Roseiconus lacunae: one gene and its partner. The protein of the gene in region 1 interacts with the protein of each later gene in a pairwise test. Links are inferred from orthologs where the notes say so. Each region holds a gene or a part of one and is shown on either strand. Other genes may lie near its edges.

Region 1 (12,726 bases):
ATCTATTGAAGGAGTAACGAATGACCGCTTGACCACTGCGTCGTCCCGAGACGCGCAGCATCCAATCGATCTCCATGAACACCCCGGCGAAAGGCTGACGAAAGATTCGCCACAGCTCAATCAACCGTGTGATAGAAGCGATCCAGTGTGGATCCGCAAAGCACGCCGACCGTCAATCATCAGTTGCATGGAACCACACGAGATGGCATGGCCCAAGGCAATCAACAGTTTGGCTTTGGCTATCGGATCCGAAATTCGAAGAAAGAGGTGCCCAACGAGATTCGTTGACCCCGTACGACGATCCTAGATCAGCCAGGTGCAAAGAATTGCACATCGATGCTGCGCACGTTCCACTTGGCAACAACCAAATAAAACACAGTTGGCAATCGATGCAGGCGGAATGCCAGAAGAGACGCCGATGACATCGGCAGGAAGAAAGGCCACCGCTGGGCCATAATCGAGATCAAACAGTTCTTCCGATGAAGGAACAAAACTGCAACGGACACTGCCATCACCGCAAGGCGTTCCCTGCTGCTCAGGCCCCGATTGACAACAACGGCACAAGGAACTTTCATGAGCAGAATGCTCGTGGTCCTCTAACCGATCGCAGGCTTTGCGTTCATGCGAACATCCCGAAACTTCCGCATCGCGGTGTTTTTGATGCAGGTGTTTTTGATGCAGATGGCCGTGATCGTGCTTACATGCGGCCGAAGCTTCGGCACCGATGACACGATCGGCGCTGTTGTGCATCTGATGCGAATGACCACTGCACGCACAAGCCGCGTGCAACGAGCATCCGAAAATCGAATGGACGAGCAAAGCGATGGCGGTGATGGTTCGAATCGAGATCAATTCACGAGCCCAATCATGAGAGTGACGACAGAAAGATTATCGGGTGTTTGCCGCCCCGCGTCCAGTTCGAAATCCTAGAACTTCCCCACGGCCGCTCAGGATTTCTGTTTCTTCTTCTTGTGAAGTCCCAGCCGATGCAACCGCGGTGCGTTTCGAAGTACAAAATTCGCGTTCAATGTTTTCCCACGCGACAACGAGAGCCTTTATGCTGTACGCACCTCTCGGAGATTTGCCGCACCGGCGATGATTTCGCCGCTTCCTCCTTCCCCCACCTTTGCCGTGCCTGTCTCTTCCCGTCGACGCTTTTTGTCCAATGCGACGTGTCTGCCATTTGCAACCATTGCGGCATTCTATGCCGCCGCCGAGTCGCCACTATCGCGACGATGCCCGATCGGATTCGGCACCTATGGACATCCCGGCATGTCGCTTTCGCAGAGCATCGATCTAGTCGCCAAGACCGGTTTTGATTCAATCGAAATCGTGTCGATGCCCGGATACCATGGCGCACCTGATCAGCTCACACCGGAGCAACGTAAAGCGATTGGGCAGCGAATCACCGACCAAGGGCTACAATTAGGCGCCCTCATGGGGCTCCCAAATCCCAATCGCGAACGGATCCAATCCGATCGTCGATCGGTACAAAAGATGCTCCAACTCGCGACCGACCTCGCCCCGAAACAACCACCGATCATTCAATCTGTTCTCGGCGGTGGGCGATGGGAAGACCTAAAAACACTTTATCGAGACGTGCTTGGAGATTGGACACGCCTTGCATCCGAAGCCAACGTCCGCCTCGCGATTAAACCTCATCGCAGTCATGCCATGTCACTTCCCGAGCATGCGATTTGGCTCATCGAACAACTGGGGAAACCCGATTCACTTTGCATGGTGTACGACCACAGTCACTATGCGTATCGCGAACTCAAAATCGAAACGCTTGTTGATCAAGCTCTGCCCTACACGGGCTACATCGTCGTCAAAGACATTGCGATGGTCGATGGAAAAACACAGTTCGCATTGCCAGGCGAGATTGGCTCGATCCCCCACGGCAAGATTCTGCAGCGTTTCATTGCAGGTGGTTATCGGGGTGAAGTTTGCTGCGAAGTCAGTTCACAAGTTTGGCGTCAACCAAATTACTCTCCCCAAAATGCGACCGAAATCTGCTATCGCAATCTTTCAAAAATGACTGCTGACATCGACGAAAGCTAACTCCAAACGATTGCTCCTGTGGCGTCAAGCTCAAGAGTCACTTCAACGCCGACTCATCGGTATTCTTCTTACCGATGTTCGCAGCTGCGGTCATCGTGACAAACTTAGCGGATGTGTTTTGCTCCTACGAAAAGACGTCGGCATGCAAGTTCATTGGCAGATTCCGACTAAGCAGTTGAACATGAATGATTCGGCTTAAGTCATTTCACTCTCCCACTGGGCATTGGTATCTACACAAGTTTTAGCTTTTCGTAGACTGCACTGGATGGAATTAATCTTCCGCGGATGGAGCCGCGGCTGCAACGTCGGTACTTGCAACTGGTGCAAGAACACATGAAATCTGCTAACAAAAACGCGGCCGGACCATCGCTCAAACCGGGAGAAAACCAAGCGTTCTCCGCGACCCAGGCAACTTGGCGGTTCCTATCCAACCCCAACGTGACGCTGCTCGATTTGATCGAGCCATTGCGAGAGGTGGGCCGACAAGCCGCTCAACTTTCGCCTTCTGATTATGTGCTCTTGGCTCACGATTGGTGCAAAATTGACTACAAAAGCCACACATCAAAGAAAGATCTTCGCCAAATCACTCATGAACACGACATCGGCTACGAGATGTCGACCTCATTGTTGATCGATGCTGCCAGCGGAGCTTCGTTAGCTCCAATGCAGATGCATCTGAAAACGGGTAACGCGGTCCATTCAACGGCAATCGATCGGCCGGCGATGGACGACCATCGTCTCGACGAAGTGACGCCCACGATGAACGAGTCCGGTGATTGGGGCCTGGACCGTAAGGTCGTCCATGTGATCGATCGAGAAGCCGACACACTAGGGCGGATGCGTCAGTGGGACCAAAAGGGGCATCTGTTTCTCGTTCGTTGCGATGATCGCCGAGTGAAGTGGAATGATGAAAGTGTTTTGCTTTCCGAAATCGAAGAGCATTTTGATCGCGAAATTCTTTTTGAGGCCTGCGGTGATGCACTTTATCACGGCAAAACGGTGACTCAGGAGGTCGCTGAAACAGAGGTCGTCCTGCATCGCCCGCACAGCGAAGTGATCGATGGTGAAAAGCGTCAGGTCAGCGGCGATCCAATCCGAGTACGTTTGGTGGTCACGCGATTGCTTGACGAGAACGATTACGTGCTAGCGCAGTGGACGCTTCTTTGCAATGTGTTTGATGCATCAATCAGCGGCTACCAAATCGCTCTATGGTACTACTGGCGTTGGCTAATCGAGACGTATTTCAAGCTGCTCAAGAGCCACGGCCAGGAATTGGAGCTGTGGCAACAGCAGAGCGGTGAGGCGATTGCGCGTCGAATTTTGGTTGCATCGATGGCATGCGTTGCCGTGATGCAACTACAAAACGATAGGAGCGACGAAGCTGCCGAGACAAAACGCATTCTGATTCGACTGAGCGGGCGACAGATGAAGTATGGTGTCGAGTCGACTCCGCCAGCATTATTGGCGGGAATGATGGTACTACTTTCGGTGACCGATATTTTGGAGTCACCCGACGTCGATATAGGTACACTCAAACGGCTCAAAGCCAAAGCTCTCCCCTTCGCACTTGTGTAGATACCAATGCTCACTGGGAGAGTGAAATGACTTAAGCCGAATTAATCGTATTCAACTGCTTAACGTTCGCGTCTGATCAAGACGACGCTATTTTCCTCAGCGTTCGGATCGCATCGGGCAACGCCTGACACTCCTGTTCAAACACACGGGCGGCGAGTGTGTCGGGCGTGTCATCGGCAAATACATCACAAGTCCGTTGCAAAATGATTGGGCCGTTGTCGTAGTGATTATCGACGAAATGGACCGTGCAGCCGCTGACCTTCACGCCCCGCTTCAGCGCGGCAGCATGCACATGGTGACCGTACATACCCGGACCGCCGAAAGCCGGCAGGAGCGACGGATGAATGTTGATCACCCGACCTTCAAAATCTTCGGGAATCAACACGTGCTTTAAGAAGCCCGCCATGATCACGTAGTCCGCCCCGGACTGACGTACGGGATCAAACATCGCACTGCAGTACTCTGCGTCGTCATGATCTTTCTTTCGAACGACCAACGTTTCGATTCCGGCGTCCTTGGCAATCTGCACGCCGCGCACGTCCGCCCGGCTGCTAATTACCAATCGAACATCGATCGGCAACCCATGAACATCGCGGTGCTCCAACAGATTCTGCAGCGTTCGGCCACCGCCGCTTAAGAAGACGGCAACCGAGATGGATTCGTTTGCTCCGGTCATGACGATACCTTGCGAACATAAATCGCACCGTGCTCGGAATCGGCAGACTCGACACCCTCGATCGTTCCGACAGATAGCTGATCGGCCAACGTCTCCTCGGTTATCGATTCGCCGTGCTCTTTCATCGCCTCGGCAACCTGATCGTCACTCGGGTCGACCGCGATTTCGATCCGATCGGTATACTGACACTCGATTGATTTCCGCTGGTTCTGAATCACCCGCACTAAATCTTTTGCGATCCCTTCACGTTGCAGTTCCGGGGTGACTTCGGTGTTCAGTACGACCACACAACCGAGCCCTTGTGCCGCGGCCCAACCGTCTTTCGCTTGCAAGCGAACTTCGATGTCATCGCTATCAAGCTGGACCGTCGCATCACCGATCGCAAGCGAAACGACGCCTTGCGATTGCAGGGCTGCCAACAGCTCATTGCCGTCCGCTTCGGCAAGCGCCTTTTTCACCGCCGGCACTTGCTTGCCGACCTTTGGCCCCAGTCGCTTGAAGTTCGGCACAACGGTGTACTGAACGTACTGGTCGCCTTCGGTGGTGTAGTGGACCACTTTGACGTTCAGTTCCTCGCGGATAAGCGCGTCATGGTTCTGCAACCACGCGATCTTAGAATCATCGGTCAAGATCACCGTGACTTCTGATAGCGGCAACCGCACCTTTAGCTTCTCGCTGGCCCTGGCGGCACGCCCCAGTGAAGCGATCTCGCGAAGCAATCGCATCGAATCGGACAACGATTCATCGATGACGGCCGGATCACTGGTCGGGTAATCGCACAAGTGAACACTTTCGAGCGTTTTGCCTTCGAACGGTTCGGTCAAACGCTGCCACAACGTGTCGGCCAAAAACGGAGTGAACGGGGCGGCAAGCTTGGTCAACTGAATCAACGTTTCGTACAACGTCCAGTAAGCGTCGTGCTTGTCTTGGGATTCTTTATCACTCGCCCAGAACCGATCACGACTGCGGCGGACAAACCAATTGCTCAGCCCATCCAGCAGCGATGTGATCGCTTGGCAGGCGTTGTAGTTGTCCAACGCGTCCATGCGATCGATCACCTTGGCGGTCGTCTGATGAAGTTCGGACAAGATCCAACGGTCGATCTCACTTCGCTCGGACGCGGCACGGTACTTCGGCGCCGACGCAAGCGAAGCCGGTGAAAGCTGGTCGTCGAATCCATCCGCATCGCGAGGATCAAAACCGTCGATCTCGGCATAGATCGTGAAGAAACTAAACGTGTTCCAAAGCCGCAGCAAAAATTCAGGGATCGAATCCTTGATCGACTGCTCGGCGTAGATAATCGAATTCCACGGCGCCTGGTTGGCAAACAAGTACCAACGCAACGCATCGGCGCCGTAGCGATCGAAGATCTCCTCGGGACTGCGGTAATTGCGCAAGCTCTTGGACATCTTGCCGATTTGTTTGGAGAATTTCTTGCCGGCGTGTTTCTTTGTTTCCGCTTCTTCGAGCGCGATGATTTTCTTGCCGTCGTCGCCCTCGGCTTCCCACCATTGGGACAGCATCAGACCGAGCACGATACAATTGCGAAACGGCAACGGATAATCGGCATCGGATTTCAAGGCAAGCGCATTCGACGCCGTATCGCTTGTTGCGGCTTCGTATCCATCTTCGGCGATCGACGCGCCCTCGCCGAACAACATCGTCGCGATCGCCAATTGACTGTAGAACCAACCACGGGTTTGATCGATCGCTTCGCTGATAAAGTCGGCGGGAAATTGCGAGTCAAAATCCCGGTCGCCTTGATGTGGCCATCCCCACTGGGCGAAGGGCATCGCACCGCTGTCGTACCAGCAGTCGATGACTTCACTCACCCGCTTCATCCGCGCGCCGGCGGCGAACGGCGACTCGTAAGTGACTTCGTCGATGTAGGGCTTGTGAACTCGCAAGTCGTCGACCAGCGACGGATCCTCGGCCTTCGCCTTGTCCCAAACTTCTGTACCGCTAACGCCCGGCTTGGCCAGTAACTCTTCGTAGCTACCGATCGCTTCCATCCGACCGGTTTGTTGGCAAACCCAGATCGGAAGTGGCGTCCCCCAATAACGTTCTCGCGACAGTGCCCAGTCGACGTTGGATTCCAAAAAGTTACCGAACCGACCGTCACGAATGTGTTCCGGTTGCCAACCGATTTGCGAGTTGTTTTTTAGCATCAGATCGCGGAACTTGGTCGTCCGAATGAACCAGCTCTCACGTGGATACTGAATCAGCGGATCCTGATCTGCCCGCCAACAGAACGGGTAATCGTGCAGGTACTGTTCCTGCAAGAACATCAACCCACGCTCTTTCAAATCACGTGACAATGGCTTGTCGGCATCCTTGACCCAGACGCCCAGCAAGTCATCGCTGACCGCTTCGACAAACTTTCCATCGGGACCGACCGCGCAAAGCAACGTGGGCTGTTCGCCTTCGACAAACCGACGACGTTCGCGATCATAGACTTCATAGTCGACTTCCCCGAACGCGGCGGCTTGGTGAACGATCCCCGATCCGCTGTCGGTGGTCACAAAGTCGGCTTCGACGATTCGCCAGTAGTGATGTTGTTTTTCGTTGCCATCGACAGGCTGAAGCAAAGCTCCTTGGGGATCACCGGTGGAATTCTTGTAACCATCGAACGGTGGTGTGTAGCGCAACCCGATCAGGTCCGTCCCGCGACACGTTTCCAACGCTTCGAATTCGCGTTTCGACTTCTCGGCGATCTTGTCGACCAACGCCGATGCCATGTAAAGCTCTTGGCCGGTATCGCTATCGCGGACCAACGTGTATTCCAATTCCGGGTGGACCGCCGCGTACATGTTGCTCGGCAACGTCCAGGGAGTCGTCGTCCACACCAGCAAATTACGTTTCGGCTGATCGACCAGCGGGAACAAAACGTACACGCTGGGGTCGGCAACTTCGCGGTAACCCTGCCCGACTTCGCCGCTGGACAATGCCGTTCCGCCCTGTGCCCACCACCAAACGATCTTGTGGCCTTGGTATAGCAAGCCACGATCGAACAGGTTTTTCAGACTCCACCAAACGCTCTCGACATAGCTTTGGTGATAGGTCACGTAAGCCTCTTCCAGATCCACCCAAAACCCCAACCGTTCGGTCAGCCGCTGCCACTGCTGCATGTAGCGCCACACCGACTGCTGGCATTTATGGATGAAAGGCTCGATGCCAAAATTTTCGATCTCTTCCTTGCTGTGGATCCCCAATTCCTTGCCGACTTCGACCTCGACGGGCAAACCGTGGGTATCCCAACCGGCTTTTCGCTCGCAACGGAAACCTCGCATCGTCTTGTAGCGGGGAAACACGTCCTTGATCGCCCGGGTCAAACAATGCCCTGGGTGTGGCATCCCGTTCGCCGTGGGCGGGCCTTCAAAAAAGACGAACGGTGGGGCATCGGCACGCCGCTCGAGTGATTTTTCGTAAATCCTGTTCTGCTTCCAATACTCCAGGATTTCCTCTTCCAGAGCGGGAAATTTGGGGCTGGCAGGGGCAGCACGAAACGGAGCGGAGGCGGATTTGGACATTGCTGTCAAAAAAATGGAATCAGTAACGGAACTGGTGAAGACGTCTCAAGACGCGGGATTGTAGTGGTAGGCCGCGATTTAATCGACACGGACGATTCCGGAAACCAACGCGGCGGCCGGGCGGGGTAGCTAACGGTGTGAAACAGCATTCGAAGGCCCCTAGCGGCGACAGCGAAAACTTTGCCTCATCCGCAAAGTCAACGCTGCCGATAGAGTCCGATATCTGCTGTGCTATCCCGATTTTCCACGACGAGCTTTGATCGTTCATGTCCACGACGGCGTCTCCCGAGCGAACACGCGCCCCCGGCGAAGGGCCTCCTTCTGCAAAGGAGATGCTTCACGCCTGGGTGGTTCAGTGGGGCTCGGCGGTGGTCGAAGGAGTCGAAACGATTGGCGACATCGCCTTATTCGCATGGCGGATGCTGACCTGGATCGCGACGCGTCTGCCTCAGCGAGGCACGCTGCTGACCAACTTCTATGAAATCGGAGTACTCAGCTTGCCCGTCGTCGCGCTGACGGGAACTTTCATCGGGATGGTGCTTGCCGTCCAGACGTACTACCAGTTCCACGCGATTGGATTGGAAACCCACCTGGGGGTCGTGATCAACACCTCGCTCGTCCGAGAACTCGGCCCGGTGCTTGCGGCGACGATGCTCGCCGGTCGTGTCGGCAGCGCCATGGCAGCCGTCTTGGGCACGATGCGGGTAACCGAACAAATCGACGCGCTAACAACGATGGGCGCCGACCCAATCCACTACTTGGTCGTCCCGCGCTTCCTAGCTTGCATTTTGTTGATCCCGGCGCTGACGATCATGGCGGACTTCATGGGGATCGTCGGCGGATACTTTTACAGCGTTAACATCCTGGACATTGACCACGCCGCCTACCTAACCCGCTCACGTGAAGGCGTTGTCGGCTTTGACTTGTTTAGCGGAATCTTTAAGAGCGTCTTCTTCGGCGGCATCATTGCGGTCGTCAGTTGCTACCAGGGATTTCACTGCAAAGCGGGCGCCGATGGCGTCGGCAAGGCGGCGACATCGGCATTCGTCTATTCCTTTGTGATGATTCTGGCGATCGATTTGGCCCTGAACATCATCTTGGACGAAATCTATTTCATGATCTATCCGTCGGGGGCGAGCTTTCAGCTATGAGCACTGACGAATCAAACACGACGAAAGCACCCGAGCCACAAGCGACGGAACCACAGATTCAAGTCCGCCGCGTCGAAGTAACCTTTGAATCACAAACGATCCTCAAAGAGATCTCGGTTTCGATCTCGGCAGGCGAAACAGTTGCCGTGATCGGTGAAAGCGGTTGCGGCAAGACGGTATTCATGAAGACATTGGTCGGACTGATCAACCCCACCGCCGGTTCGATCTTGTTTGACGGAATGGACCTCGCCAAGTTGACTCCACAACAGATCAGCGATGTGCGTCGCCGATTTGGATTCGTATTCCAGAACGCGGCGTTGTTCGACAGCATGTCCGTGTTTGACAATGTCGCCTTCCCACTACGCCAATCCACCGACGCGGACGCGCGAGAAATACGCGAGCGTGTCTTGCGGCACCTGCAAGACGTCGGACTGCCCCCGGGTGTCGCCGGGCGCAGACCGAGTGAACTGAGCGGAGGGATGCGAAAACGTGTCGGACTTGCCCGCGCGATCATCCTCGAACCAGATCTCGTCGTGTATGACGAACCCACCACGGGCCTCGACCCGATCATGAGCGACGTGATCAACGAACTGATGTTGGACGTGCGCAAGCGATACCCAGTTACGAGCGTGATTGTGACCCATGATATGAGAACGGCCCAAAAAGTTGCCGATCGTGTCTTGATGTTTTTCCCGCGGACTCGCCTAGAAGCCGACGAGTCACAAGTCCTCTACGATGGCCCGCCCGAAGGTCTCGAGGAGAGCTCGGAACGACGCGTTCGACAATTCGTCCGCGGTGAAGCCGGCGATCGAATCAAGGAGATCTCCAAATAACGATGGATGACAATCGACTAAAATTCGGAGTCGGCGTCTTAGTGATTGCCGCGTTGGGGATCGGAGTGATTCTGACGTTCCTATTCGGTGCGGTGCCACGTGTGCTGACGCGAGAGTTTGAGTTGCTCGTCACGTTCCCCAACGCCGATGGCATCAGCAGCAACACCAAGGTACTGCTGCGCGGTGTTGAAATCGGGCGTGTCTTGGACAAGAACCTACGAGACAAGGACGTCCTCGTTCGCATCGCGATCGAATCCGCCTACCAAGACAAACTGACCCACGAATACCTTCCGCGGATCGTGACCGGATCGATGATCACGCGCGATGCGAAACTCGAATTTTACAAGGCCGACGAAGCCGAATTGGTTGCGGCGTGGGACGAAGAATTGCCGGTCGTTCGCAACCAACGCTACACGAACGAACAATTCATCAGCAGGGGCATTCGTAAAAGCGACCCGTTTGATCTGCTGATCAATTTAGAAGATGAACTCCGATTGACACTCGAATCGGTACGCGACGCGAGCGGTTCGCTGCAACTCGTTGGCGAGAACGTCAATCAACTCGTCGGTGATGCACAAGGCGTCGTCGGAACTGCCAACGATGAACTGGGCGACCTTTCGCAAGAAGCGCGCAACGCGCTCATCGAATTCCAAGGCGCGATGCGCGAAGTCCGCGGCGTGCTGGCCAACGACGACCTGAAAGCCGCGATGGCCGAACTGCCATCGGTCCTCACCGAAGCCCAAGCAACGTTCCGATCCACACAAGAAACGTTCGACAGCTTCCGTGGCGTTGGCAATCAGTTTGAAAGGGTTGGCGTCGAGGCCGAAAAGGTGGTGAAGAACGTCGACCAAACCGTCGACGCCGTTCGCGACACCGTTCAGTCGGCCAAACGCAGTTTCGGTTCCGCCGAACAGGCGATCAAGAACATCGAGACGATCACGGAACCGATCGCCGCCAACAGTGACGAGATCGTCGCCCAGGCGCTGAGCAGTCTTCGCAACCTCGACGCCACGCTTCGCCAGATCGAAACGTTTGGGACCGCGATCAACAATAGCAACGGGACTGTCCGGCGATTGCTTGAGGACGATGAGGTCTACTGGAATCTGAAACGCACGCTAGAGAACGTCGAAATGGCGACCGCGAAGCTGCGTCCGATTATGGACGACGTCAGAATCTTCAGTGATAAGATCGCCCGAGACCCAAGAGAACTCGGCGTCCGTGGGGCACTCAACAAACGCCCCAGCGGCTTCGGGCTGAAGTAGCGGCACATACGCTCCAGCCCCCGACTGTGATCGCGATCTTCGTGCCCCAAGCAACGCAACGACATCGCGCAACGATGCCCAACGACTGCGCGACCGTCCAATCTAAACGGCACCGCGGCCGTCCCCCCCAACAAACTTTTGCGATTCGTCGCATCGCCAACGACCGGACGCTACCGCGCCATCGTTTCACCGTGTTATCGCGCGCCGCGATCGATGACGACCTTAATAGACGCAATGCTTGCGCGCCTGCTCGTTCCTGATCACCCCAATCGGCGACCCATGTGTTGACCGTCTTGATCACCGGCACACCACATGCTTGTTGTGGGAAATTCACCGCAACTTCGCGGTTGCCTTCGAAGTGCTGTGCTTCATCTGCAGTTCGGGAAGTGACTGAACTGCTAACGATCAAACCGCAGTGAACATCCATCATCGCGGACTACACCATTCGTATGAGTCGCACCTCAATACCACCGCACTTGTTATCGACAACAGTACGGACCATCCACACCCGACACCCACCGATCAAGCCAGCCGAACCCCGCCGCAATTCCGAAGACCGTGCACGACAGACACCCGCGACGAAACGCGACTACTCTCGGTGCAACGATCGTCGCATTCGCGAAACGAATCCATCAGCGCATAGCATGGAACACATCCAACGACAACACCCCGAAACGCGGACGATCCGATATCAACGTGACAGTGAACATGCGCGGGGCTATGCACATGAAGCGAGATTACTGCTACAACGTTCGCGGCAAAAAGAGGCTGAGATGCGAACGGAAACAGTGACGCGAACGGAGACCCAAACGCGCGACGAGGTGGCGACCATGCCGCTTCGCGAAGATCGCCCAATCCACAAACTGGCTTTGCCCAATCTTCACATCCCGGCACGACAAGGTGCATCTTATGTGCATCGGCGCGTCCGACATGAAGCTCGACAATGTGCGTCATCACCCGGGTCTAACAGTGTGCAGCCAATGACGTTCGTCAGAGGCTTTTTCGATCAAACCGAAGTGGTGAGTCGCGTCCTTACCTTGAATCCATGGCAAACGTTCAAGTCCAGCACACCGAAGCCAAGCGTACTCTCGACGCGAATTCCAACGTCAGCGTCTAAGCCAATGCCTCTCAAGCCTATGCCAGCTCAAAGCAGTTCGATCAATCGACCATCGATACGATCGACCTTTGCGACGAAGCATTCATTCTTCATGAGGACACTCCCGACAACACGAACGAACAAGTCGTGCGCCAATCATTTTGATGAGATGACTATTTCAGGCCAGCCCGCTGTAGTCATCGACAACACCAATCTGAACGCCCTTGAAAATGAACTTCGAAAAAACGATTTGCGATCCTTGCCATCGCTATTACAACCCATATCGTTCGGGAGATTCTTCGGGAGGAAGATTCACACCCACGGTGTTCAGTCAAACGTCTTCCCGAAAACGTTGGTGTCACCCAAGCGGACGAAGTCCGCGCTAAACCGCAAAGATCGCGTCCCACAAATCGATCGACCGTTTCGGATCAAAGGCGTGAAACCAACACTCTTGCACGTAGCATCTCGCTGCGAACAGGTCTCCAACCTTGCCGACACACAGAACGCACGTCGATGCATTGGGGTGATGCCTCGACTTTATG
Region 2 (10,486 bases), on another replicon or contig:
GTGGTCGCCGTCGGTACTCCCGATCAATTGAAGCAGAACCCCGATAGCCAGACGGGACGAGTCCTCGCATCGTCCGAATTCGCTTCTTCACCTCAGTGAATTGAAGCGTCCGCCGATCGTCGCTCGGCTCTCCGAGCCGTCAGCGGTTCGGGCGACGCGTTTAACTTAGAATACAGGATCAGTATCCGCTGGGGTTGGCTGTGTCGCCGACGTTGATTTCAGGTAGGCCGAGGTTTTTGCGGACTTCGTCCATCATCGATTTGGTCCGGCTGGCCCCGACACGCGAGATTCCCAATTCGCGAACTTTGACCAATGTTTCGGCGTCGCGAACGCCGCCGGCAGCTTTCACTTGTACATGCTCGGCGGCATGTTTTCGCATGAGCGTGAGATCTTCGATCGTCGCGCCACCGGTTCCGTATCCGGTCGACGTTTTGACCCAGTCCGCATTAAGGTCGCTGCAGATTTCGCACAATTTGATTTTGTGACGATCTTCGAGGTAGCAATTCTCGAAGATCACTTTGACTTTCTGCCCCGCCGCGTGCACCGGCTCGATCACTGCCTTGATATCGGCGGTGACGTAGTCCCAGTCTTCGCTAAGTACTTTGGAAATGTTAACCACCATGTCGAATTCTTGGCAGCCATCTTTGATCGCTTGTTCGGTTTCGGCGACCTTGATCGCGGTGGTGTGTCCGCCGTGGGGAAATCCGATCGTGGTTGAGGCTTGGACGGTGCTGCCGTCTAACAGTTCGGCACAGCGTTTCAAGTAGTAAGGCATGATGCAGACGCTTGCGACGTCGTAGGCCCGTGCCAATGCAATGCCTTCTTCGAGTGTTTGGTCGGTCATTGTTGGGTGCAACAATGAATGGTCGATCATCTTTGCTAGGTCTTCGTAGCTATGTGCCATCGGCTTGATCTCTCGATAAATTGAAAGAGGGGCGACTTGGGGGACAGCGACAAGTTTACCCGAGATCGCGTCTATCGCAGAGCGGGCAATTCCGGACGTTAGCATCCATCGACTCTCTTGCCGGACGATCGAGTCCGACGTCGGGACTCGATACTGAACTAGCGTGACCGTGGTGGCTGGCTGGAGAGGGTCCGTTGGGCTTCGATCACGCGAATCGCCTGCCGCGGTGTCATTGTCAACAATCGATCTCGGCCATTTCCATCGGGCGCAAATTCGGTGAAGCCTTCTTCATCGACCGAGACGCGGCCTGGTTGTGACAGCCCAAAGTACTGGTCTTCAGGCCGAACCGCATGCAGCACGCTCGTTAAATCCCAAGTCGGGCGGTCATGGTTGGGGCCACTGTGCAGCAAGTAGGCTTCGCGCACGATGTGGTGTGGCACATAAGCGAAATCGCGCGCGATGCTCTCCCGCGGGTATGGGGCTTCTAAACCGATTCGGAATTCACTCCAGACCACCGGGACTTCGTCCGGTGAAAGCTTCGCAAAACGCTGCATCGCATCGATTCCGTTGATCACGTTTGCTTCGGGATGTCGATCTTTATTCATCACCGGTCCAAAACTGCCGGCCATGACGGAAATCAGTTTGCATTTCTTTCGAATCAAATCGACGCCGGACAGTGAACTGAATTCGTCGCCATCGGTTTCCAACAGATCGGCAAGGTTGGTTGCCAAGCCGACTTGAATAATGACGACGCTGTGGTCTTCGCTAGCCGCCAGTACTTCGCGAAGCACATCAACGGCGGGAGGGACGTCATCGCTGGATTCGACGTCATGGGGATAGCGAAGTTTTTGGCCGTCGGTTGCTTTACAAACCTTTAAATAGGCGCTCTTTCGACGTTGAGCATCGCGAGTCGCACCGATCGACAGGTCGCCTCGCCCGTAAAACGTATTGACCGCATCGACGAAAGGTGCGGCGAGCGGATTGACCTTGGAAATCGTCACGGCCTTCAATTCGCATTCACCGCGATCTTGCAATGCATGGAGCATCGCGAGCGCCAGGACGTCGTCACAATCGCCAGTGATGTCCGTATCGAAGATCACCGGGACCGGAGTTGTTGATTGTGGTGCGAACAGCCCCTCTCGCAGATCTCGGTTGTCTTGTGCACTCCCGGTCACTGGCAACAAGACGATCGAACACAGAAATACGGCGACGAACGGAGCGACGAGGCGTTGATACATCAGTGGGTTTCTTTGGAGAGACGTTGTCGAAGTGAATCGAGTAGGACGGCTAGGATGATCACGCCGCCGGTGATTAGTTGCTTAATTGCATCGTCGACACCCATCTGTGCCAAACCCGATTGCAGAACCGCGATGATGAGAACACCGATGAATGAAGCGATCACGCTACCACGACCGCCCATCAGACTCGTGCCGCCGATGACACACGCGGCGATCGCGGATAATTCGAGTCCACGTGCCGCATTGGGGTCGGAAGTTAACAACCGACCGGTATGCGAAATTGATGCAAGTCCGCAGAGCAGGCCGCTGATCGCAAACGTCGCCACAAAAATCGGTGCCGTACGAATGCCGCTCATCTTGACCGCTTCCTTGTTCGTTCCGATCGCGATGCAATACCGGCCGTAAACCGTTTGGGTCAGAAGAAATTGGGCGATCAACACGGTCGCAATGGCGAACAAGAACGAGGGGGAAAGCGACAAGCCTTCGATCGGTTCTCCAAACCATTCAAATTTGCTGCCGATATAGATCGACTGATTGTCGGTAACAAGTTTGGTGCCCCCGCGGGCCATCTCCAGCATGCCCAGCGTCACGATAAAGGAAGGGATTGCGAACCAAGCGGATACGAATCCGCTAAGAAATCCGCAGCAAGTCGTCGTCAACACGCATAACGCAATGGCCGGAATGACACCGAGATCGTATTCGGTCATCGCAACTCCGATGACGGCCGCGCCGAGTGCGAGTAGTGATCCGACCGACAAATCAATTCCGGCGACGATCAATACCAACGTCATCCCGACCGATACAAATATCAAATCGGGGCTACTGTTGGCGATTGTTAATGCGGTTTGAATGCGAAAAAAATTGTCTGTCAAACTGGCGAATAAGATGATCAATATGATGAGCACGCCGAGCAGCCCGGCGTACTCGATGACTGCCGAAAAGATTCGGCGACGGAGGACGACGCCTCCGGAGGGAAGACGATCGGCACTGTTCATGCTCGCACCTCCGCAGGCATTTCGAAACTCGCTTGCAGGATCAAGTCTTCACTCCACTGGTCTCTTGAAAAGGTACGGATCAGGTGACCGTGATTCATCACCGCGATCGTATCGCAGGTTTCAAATAATTCATCCAAATCGCTGCTGACGATCACGATCCCTTTCCCCGACGCAGCGATTTCGTCAAGCAACTGATAGATCCGTCGACGAGCGCCGACGTCGATTCCACGAGTCGGTTCGTCAAACAGAAACACGTCGGCATCGTTGGCAAGCCATTTCGAGATGACGACTTTTTGTTGGTTACCGCCACTCAATGTACCGACAGGCTGTTCGATACTTGTGCACTTGGTTTGGAGCCGAACGCAGAGGTCTTCGCTCGTGTGTTCTTCGGCACGGCGGCGGATCAGCGAGAAATTCGAAAAACGCTTGCGAAGCGATGCCAGAGTGATGTTACTGCGGATCGGTTGTGGCAACAGCAAACCGTTATCCTTGCGATCTTCGGTCACCATTGCCAAACCGGATGCAATGGCTTGACGGGGGTGTTCGAATCGTTGCGGAGGACGATCGGCCACTTTTACGGTCCCGCTACTAGCTACGTCCGCACCAAAGATTGCTCGCAGTAGCTCGGTTCGTCCACTTCCAACCAATCCCGTGATGCCGAACTTTTCACCCGCTTTTACTTCGAATGAAAAGTGACGGACCGGTCCACAATGGATCTGATCGACTCGCAGCACCGGTGGTTTGTTCTGATCGATATAACTGTGGAACTGATGGGGTGGCGCGGAACTCGCATCGGGACCGACGCCGCTCATCAAGTCAACCATCTCATCAGTCGAGGTTGATCGAACGTCGCGGGTGCAGACATAACGACCGTCGCGAAGTACCGTGATTCGTTCGGCGATTTGCTTGATCTCGTCGAGACGATGCGAGATGTAAATCATCCCGACGCCTCGCTGTTTCAGTTCGGTCAACTGTTCGAAGAGGCGAGTCGTTTCCGAACCGGACAGCGCCGCGGTCGGTTCGTCCAAGATGAGCACTCGGCACTGTCGCGCGAGCGCAGCGGCGATTTCGACCATTTGTTGCTGACCGACGCCAAGATGACCCACTGGCGTGGACGGATCGAGATGTTCAAGTCCTAGTCGAGCGAGCGCCGATGTCGCGTCTTGGTGAAGCTGTTTGCGCCGGATCAATCCACCGGTATTGGGGAGGTCAGACAGAAACAGGTTCTCGGCGACCGATAGCGTGGGCAGCAGGTTCAGCTCTTGCTGGATGATTTGAACGCCCGCGGTCTCCGCTGCCTGCTTGTTTGTGGGGGCGAAAGCCTGGCCGCGCAGACGCATCGTGCCCGAAGTGACCGACGTTAAACCGGCGATCATTTTGCATAGCGTGCTTTTCCCGGCACCGTTGGCGCCTAGCAACGCATGGATTTCTCCAGGGACAAGGTCAAACGACACGTCACGCAACACGACCACTTTGCCGTATTGCTTGGTCATCCCCTGGGTCGTGAGGACTTCGGTCACGCCGCTATTCCTGCGTTGATGCTTCTGCGGAAGCGGCAATCGTTTCTGCCGTGACCAGGTCAACCGGCGTTTCTGTGTCGCCGATTGCTGTATCCGGATTGCTCAGTTTTTTAAGCGCTAGTTCGATTCCGAAGACGGCGAGTTGATCGGCATGCTGATCGGCGGTTGCCAAAACCTTCCCCGATCGCACGGCATCTTGGATTGCCGAGATATTGTCGAATCCGACGATCTGGACGGTGTCAGCCTTGCCGGCAGATTTGACGGCCGCGATCGCCCCGAGCGCCATCGTGTCGTTCGCTGCCAGGATGGCCTTTACATCCGGATGCTCACTCAGGATCGAGGACGTGATCGTGTTGGCATTGCTCATCTCCCATTGAGCGCTTTGCTTGGAGACAATTTCGGCGCCGAGTGCCTCCATCGCGTCTTCGAATCCGGCAACCCGTTGCTGCGAATTTGCAGCCGTTTGGATGCCTTCTAAGATGGCGACTCGGTCTCCGGCGGAAAGTTTCTTGGCCAAGTATTCACCGACCTTTTTTGCACCGGCGCGATTATCGGGGCCTACGAATGGAACTTCGATTTCCTCCGCCGCCAGAACTTCCGGGTCGAGTTTGTTGTCGATGTTCACGACCACAATGCCTTGCTTGATTGCTTTGCGAAGTGCCGGTGCCAGTGCTTTCGAATCCGCCGGCGCGATCACGATCGCGTCGACGCCCGCGGATACCATTTCATCGACCAACGCTACTTGACCGCTCAAATCCGTTTCTTCTTTGATGCCGTTGACGATCAAGGTGTACTGCTCGGAATGGGCTTCGGCATGTTCACGCGCCCCATCGGCCATCGTCGAGAAAAACTCGTTGGCGAGTGATTTCATGATCAACGCAACTTTCGGTTTGCCGTCTCCGTCCGTCCCTGATCCGGTCGGATCGGAAGCGGACTTGGTGCATCCCGCGATGGCGGCGCTGAAGAGCAACAGGAGTGCGATTGATTTTCGCATGTCGATTTCGGGTGGGCAGGAGGGGGGGAAGTTTCCAACGACCTTAGATCGTGGCCCGTCGTGGTGAGGGCGGGCTATCTTATCAGACAGGCGTTCCGATTGCGTCGGTCGGGAAAGAATTCGAATGCGCGACTACGCAAACTTTTCGATCAACTGTGTTTTGATTTCAGCGTTTGACGGTCGGGGGGCGCGTTTCGCGTGTCGAAGGTGGCGCGTTTTGAGCGGATTACAAATGGGCGTTCGATCCCTATCCTGCGTCGAGTTCATCCGCCTTTGAAGTTACAGCGTCTGCGGTTGGAAGACTCGGTTGTGCACCAGCCACCGAGGCGGCCAGCGCACCGGCGATGTTTGCAAGTCGAACAGCCCGGTCAAGGGGAACGCCTGAGGCGAGTCGAACGGCGAGGGTACCGGCAAACGCATCGCCTGCGGCCGTGGTGTCGACCGCCTTGATCGTGATCGGTTCGATCAAGCGGGCTCCCATGCCGTCGTCAACGATGGTGCCGCGATCTCCCAGCGTGATGATCGCAACGTCCGGCCCCGATGATCGCAGTTTTGCCGCCAATTGTTTGGCTTCTTCGACCGTGCCGCAACGATCTCCGGCGATCGTGACTGCTTCCGTTTCATTGGGACAAAGCACGTCGACGTCAAGCATCGTGGCGGGTAAAGCTTGTGCGGGTGCCGGGTCTAGAATCACTTTCACGCCGGCTTGTCGAGCGATCGCGATTGCCGCTTCGACCGTCTCTCGTGGGGTCTCGAGTTGCACCATCAAGACGTCGCTTTGCCGAATCGCATCCCCGTGCCGCTGGACATCCGCCACGGTGACTTCGCCGTTCGATCCGGGCACAACAACGATGCTGTTTTCACCGCTCTTTTCGACTGCGACGATGGCGACACCTGACGCGGTGTCCGCCGTCGTTTCAACGCAGGTACAGTCGACGCCTTCGGACACAAGGTGTTCACGCAATGTCTTGCCGAAGCCATCATCTCCGACTCTCCCGATCAATCGCACTTCCCCTCCGGCTCGCGCCGCGGCGACGGCTTGGTTGGCTCCCTTTCCTCCGGGAATTTCCTCAAATGCTTCGGCGGTAATCGTCTGGCCTGGCAACGGCAAGTCGGCGCAGCGGACGACCAAATCCATGTTGATCGATCCGAGTACGGTGATCTTGGGGCAGTTGTGTGGCGTGGGGGGCATGATGAGAGCGAACGCATTCAGGGAATCTACGGCTACTGACATGGTGTGTCAGGTCGAGGCCGAAAACGATGATGGGTGTCGCAGTTTAACGAATCGTTGCGGCGGATGGTTCCCTCGATCGGAAGGGTTTGGCGCGGATCGAACCCGAGTCGATGCGGTTTTGGGGCGTTGGTCAACCGGGGAGGATCAAGCCGACTTTTCAAAACAGTGAGATTCCGCGATGCTTTCGCACTTGCCGCGTGTGTTTTAAAGTTGTGTTCTGTGACGTCAAGAATGCGTCGCTCCAAGCGGGGGTTGGCTCATTTACGCTTGTAACCGAGCGTTCGCTTTGTTTGCCCTCCCCGGCCGCTCAAGCGTCCGACCCTCCCGCAAACGGGAGGGTGAAAAGAAGGGGGGCGACGCGAGGGCGTGAAGAGAAAGGCTCCATTACGGTTTGACCAAGCAACCGACGGGCGTTTGCTTGGTTTAGTTATGTCTGTAACGGTATTCGACTCGATTGGTCTCGAGAATTTAATTGAGTCGCTGCGTTCAGCTTGAGACGTCTCGGTTTCGATATCAAGCGATTCACAACAGCAAACCACCTGAGCTAGGCACCGATCTTATTTCATCACCGAATCGTTGAACCCATCATGGAAATTTGGCCTGCAATTGATCTTCGTCATGGCAAACCTGTTCGATTACGTCAGGGGGATTATGACCAGCAAACGACGTTCGGTGACGATCCCGTTGAGTTCGCGATCAAGTGGAAGGAGCTTGGCGCTAAGCGACTCCATCTCGTCGACCTCGATGCGGCTCGCGGAGATGACCCGACCGCAAATCGGGATGCCGTCCGGCGGATCGTTGCCGAGACCGGATTGCCTTGTCAAATGGGCGGCGGTGTCCGCGATGAAGCAGCGATCGAATCATTGCTGGCTCTCGGACTCGCTCGATTGGTCGTCGGTTCGGCTGCCCTGAAACGTCCCGATTGGTTCGCTTCGATGTGCGATGCCAACCCCGGAAAGCTGGCCGCCGGGATCGACGCCCGGGACGGGATGGTCGCTACCGATGGATGGTTGGAAACCAGTACGACGCCTGCGGTCGAATTGGCTCAAGACCTTCGCAAAAAAACGCCTAACATCGCGGCGATCATCTACACCGACATTGCCCGTGACGGCATGATGAGCGGGCCAAACTTCGATGGTTTACAGCAGATGGCTGACGCAACCGACATCCCGTTGGTCGCCAGCGGTGGCGTGACACACTACGACGACGTTTCAAAGCTGGTCGAAATGGGAATGCCGGCAGCAATCGTCGGACGCTCGATCTATGATGGAGTCATGCAACTGGACCAAGTGATCGAGATCGCCGGAGACCGCTAGACAATGAAGGGTTTGTTCTGCACCGAGTTGAAACAGTCATTTTCACAACTCTGTTTGTTTGTAAGCAGGATTGTTCTGGTCTCTATCGCGCTCGCCGTCGTTAACATCGGGGCAGTGTCGAACGCCCAGCCACCGACGCCGGGGTACAAAAAGTTACCGCCCGATGGCATTCAAATCGATGCGGCCGATCGGCAGCGATTACAAGTCCGCCTCGACGAACTCAAGAATCGAGCGACGCAAACGGTTCAACAATCAAGTGACCCCGAGGTTTGGTATGCCGATGTCGCGGTGCTGACTCGGGCGGTTGACTTGGCGATTAACCAAAACTTGTTTTTCAAACCCGCACATGTCAACGATGCATCCAAGCTGCTTGATGAAGCCGATCGCCGTTTGGAAGCAGTCGTTGCCGGTGACCGAGGTTTGAAACTGCTCGGATTTGACCCGGACAAAACTGCGAAACCACAAACGTTGGTCGCCGGATTTGTTTCGCGAATCGATGACTCGGTACAGCCATTTGGGATCGTCGTACCGGCTGGTTATTCGTTGCCCCAACACGAGCAAGCTTTTCGAACCGATATCTGGTTACACGGTCGAGGTGATACCAAAACGGAGATCCCATTTTTGACCGAGCGGATGAACAAAGTTGGGCAGTATGCTCCCCGAGATACCTTTGTTATTCATCCGTTTGGACGGCACTGCAATGCCTTTAAATTCGCCGGCGAGACCGACGTTTATGAAGCCCTTCAGGCGGCAGAGCGATACTTCCGCATCGATTCACAGCGAACCAGTATTCGTGGTTTTTCGATGGGCGGAGCCGGCTGTTGGCACTTCGCCGTTCATGACCCGACGCGTTGGATGGCGGCTAACCCGGGAGCCGGTTTTGTTGACACCATCGTCTATCAAGGGTGGCAAAACGAGATGCCATTTAATAAGACGCCGACGATGGAAAAATTGTTGCGGTGGTATGACGTCTTGCCATGGGCGAACAATCTCCGCGGAACCAATGTGATTGCCTATAGCGGCGAGGTTGACAAACAGAAGCAGGCCGCCGATCGCGTGGCCCAAAAGGTCGATGAGTTGGGCTTTGAATTTCCGTACGTGATCGGTGCCGAAATGGGGCACAAGATCAATCAAGAATCGGTAGCCAAAATCGATCAACAAATCGCATCGTGGGCTGGCGATGTCGCACCGCTACCAAAGCCCAAAGTGGAATTTGTGACTTATACGCTACGATACAACACCGCCGATTGGGTTCGCATCACGGGGATGGTGGAGCATTGGACGAAAGCGTCCGTCAAAGCAACGGTTGATACCGATGCGGCCTCGATTGAGATGAATACCGAAGGCGTCACGCACCTCGAACTGGATTTTTCGCGTTCCGGATGGGCCGGGAAATCTGACGTGGTTGACGTCACGATCGATGGTCAGCAAGCGACCTTGGTCGACATGGGCAACTCGCGAGGTTTTCAGTGCCGGTTGATTCGACAGGATGACGGCGAATGGACAAAACAATCGTTCGGGCAACAGCCTCTTCGTAAGCGACCGGGATTACAAGGTCCGATTGACGATGCGTTTTGCGAACGGTTTGTGATCGTCTTGCCCAGTCGGCCCGCGCGGCACGGGCGAGTCCAACGCTGGATCGATCGGGAGACCGATTATTTGCAAAGCCGCTGGAAACGCTTGATGCGCGGTGACATCCAAGTCGTCCAAGATCGTGATTTGACTGACGATCAGATCGCCACTTGCAATCTCATTTGCTTTGGCGACTTCAGCAGCAACCGCGTCTTATTTAATGTCGCAGACTCGCTACCGATTCGCTGGACTCGGCAAACGCTAGTGGTTGCCGGAAAAAGTTATGATCCGGCCGACCACGCACCGGTGATGTGCTTTCCGAATCCGATGAATCCCTCGCGGTACATCGTCGTGAATAGTGGCATGACGTTTCGCGAGTTTTCCAACGTCAGTAATAGTCGCCAGATCGCAATGCTGCCTGATTATGCCGTCATCAACGTGACCGAAGAAGACGATTCGATTTTTCCCGGAACGGTTGTCGATCAGGGTTTCTTTGATGAGCAGTGGCAGTTCGCTGGGGGTGGCAACTAACAATGATGATCATCGCAACTGTTAGTTGCCTCGTTGGACTTATCAATTCGGGAGTGATCAATCAGTCGACGGGCGTTCGCTCGGTGACTGCTATGAAACCATCGCTAAGCAGGCAAACACGAGTCTTTGGGTTTAAACATCTGGATAACACCTTCCCGCTTGCGGGAGGGTCGGACGAGCAA

What was found.
Region 2: the proteins of ileS (region 1) and FYC48_RS16340 interact in binary tests that used the Escherichia coli proteins (3 or more experiments, as listed by UniProt). The link is inferred for Roseiconus lacunae from one-to-one orthologs.

The regions. Positions count from the first base shown.
Region 1 is NZ_VSZO01000012.1:456,651-469,376, forward strand. What follows is about bases 4,109-8,146. They hold ileS (isoleucine--tRNA ligase), read right to left. Parts: upstream 7,843-8,146; coding sequence 4,309-7,842; downstream 4,109-4,308. Other genes in these bases: purN (phosphoribosylglycinamide formyltransferase), read right to left, coding at 4,109-4,312. Also shown: FYC48_RS17910 (sugar phosphate isomerase/epimerase family protein), read left to right, coding at 1,132-2,061; more of purN, read right to left, coding at 3,713-4,108; FYC48_RS17930 (MlaE family ABC transporter permease), read left to right, coding at 8,175-8,993; FYC48_RS17935 (ABC transporter ATP-binding protein), read left to right, coding at 8,990-9,826; FYC48_RS17940 (MlaD family protein), read left to right, coding at 9,829-11,088. UniProt on the Escherichia coli protein: Catalyzes the attachment of isoleucine to tRNA(Ile). As IleRS can inadvertently accommodate and process structurally similar amino acids such as valine, to avoid such errors it has two additional distinct tRNA(Ile)-dependent editing activities.
Region 2 is NZ_VSZO01000011.1:111,456-121,941, forward strand. What follows is about bases 3,657-6,574. They hold FYC48_RS16340 (sugar ABC transporter substrate-binding protein), read right to left. Parts: upstream 5,652-6,574; coding sequence 4,662-5,651; downstream 3,657-4,661. Other genes in these bases: FYC48_RS16335 (sugar ABC transporter ATP-binding protein), read right to left, coding at 3,657-4,657; rbsK (ribokinase), read right to left, coding at 5,899-6,574. Outside these bases: excinuclease ABC subunit UvrA, read left to right, coding at 1-99; deoC (deoxyribose-phosphate aldolase), read right to left, coding at 179-904; FYC48_RS16325 (nucleoside hydrolase), read right to left, coding at 1,063-2,142; FYC48_RS16330 (ABC transporter permease), read right to left, coding at 2,142-3,137; more of FYC48_RS16335, read right to left, coding at 3,134-3,656; more of rbsK, read right to left, coding at 6,575-6,885; hisA (1-(5-phosphoribosyl)-5-[(5-phosphoribosylamino)methylideneamino]imidazole-4-carboxamide isomerase), read left to right, coding at 7,473-8,201; FYC48_RS16355 (prolyl oligopeptidase family serine peptidase), read left to right, coding at 8,205-10,304. UniProt on the Escherichia coli protein: Part of the ABC transporter complex RbsABC involved in ribose import. Binds ribose. Also serves as the primary chemoreceptor for chemotaxis.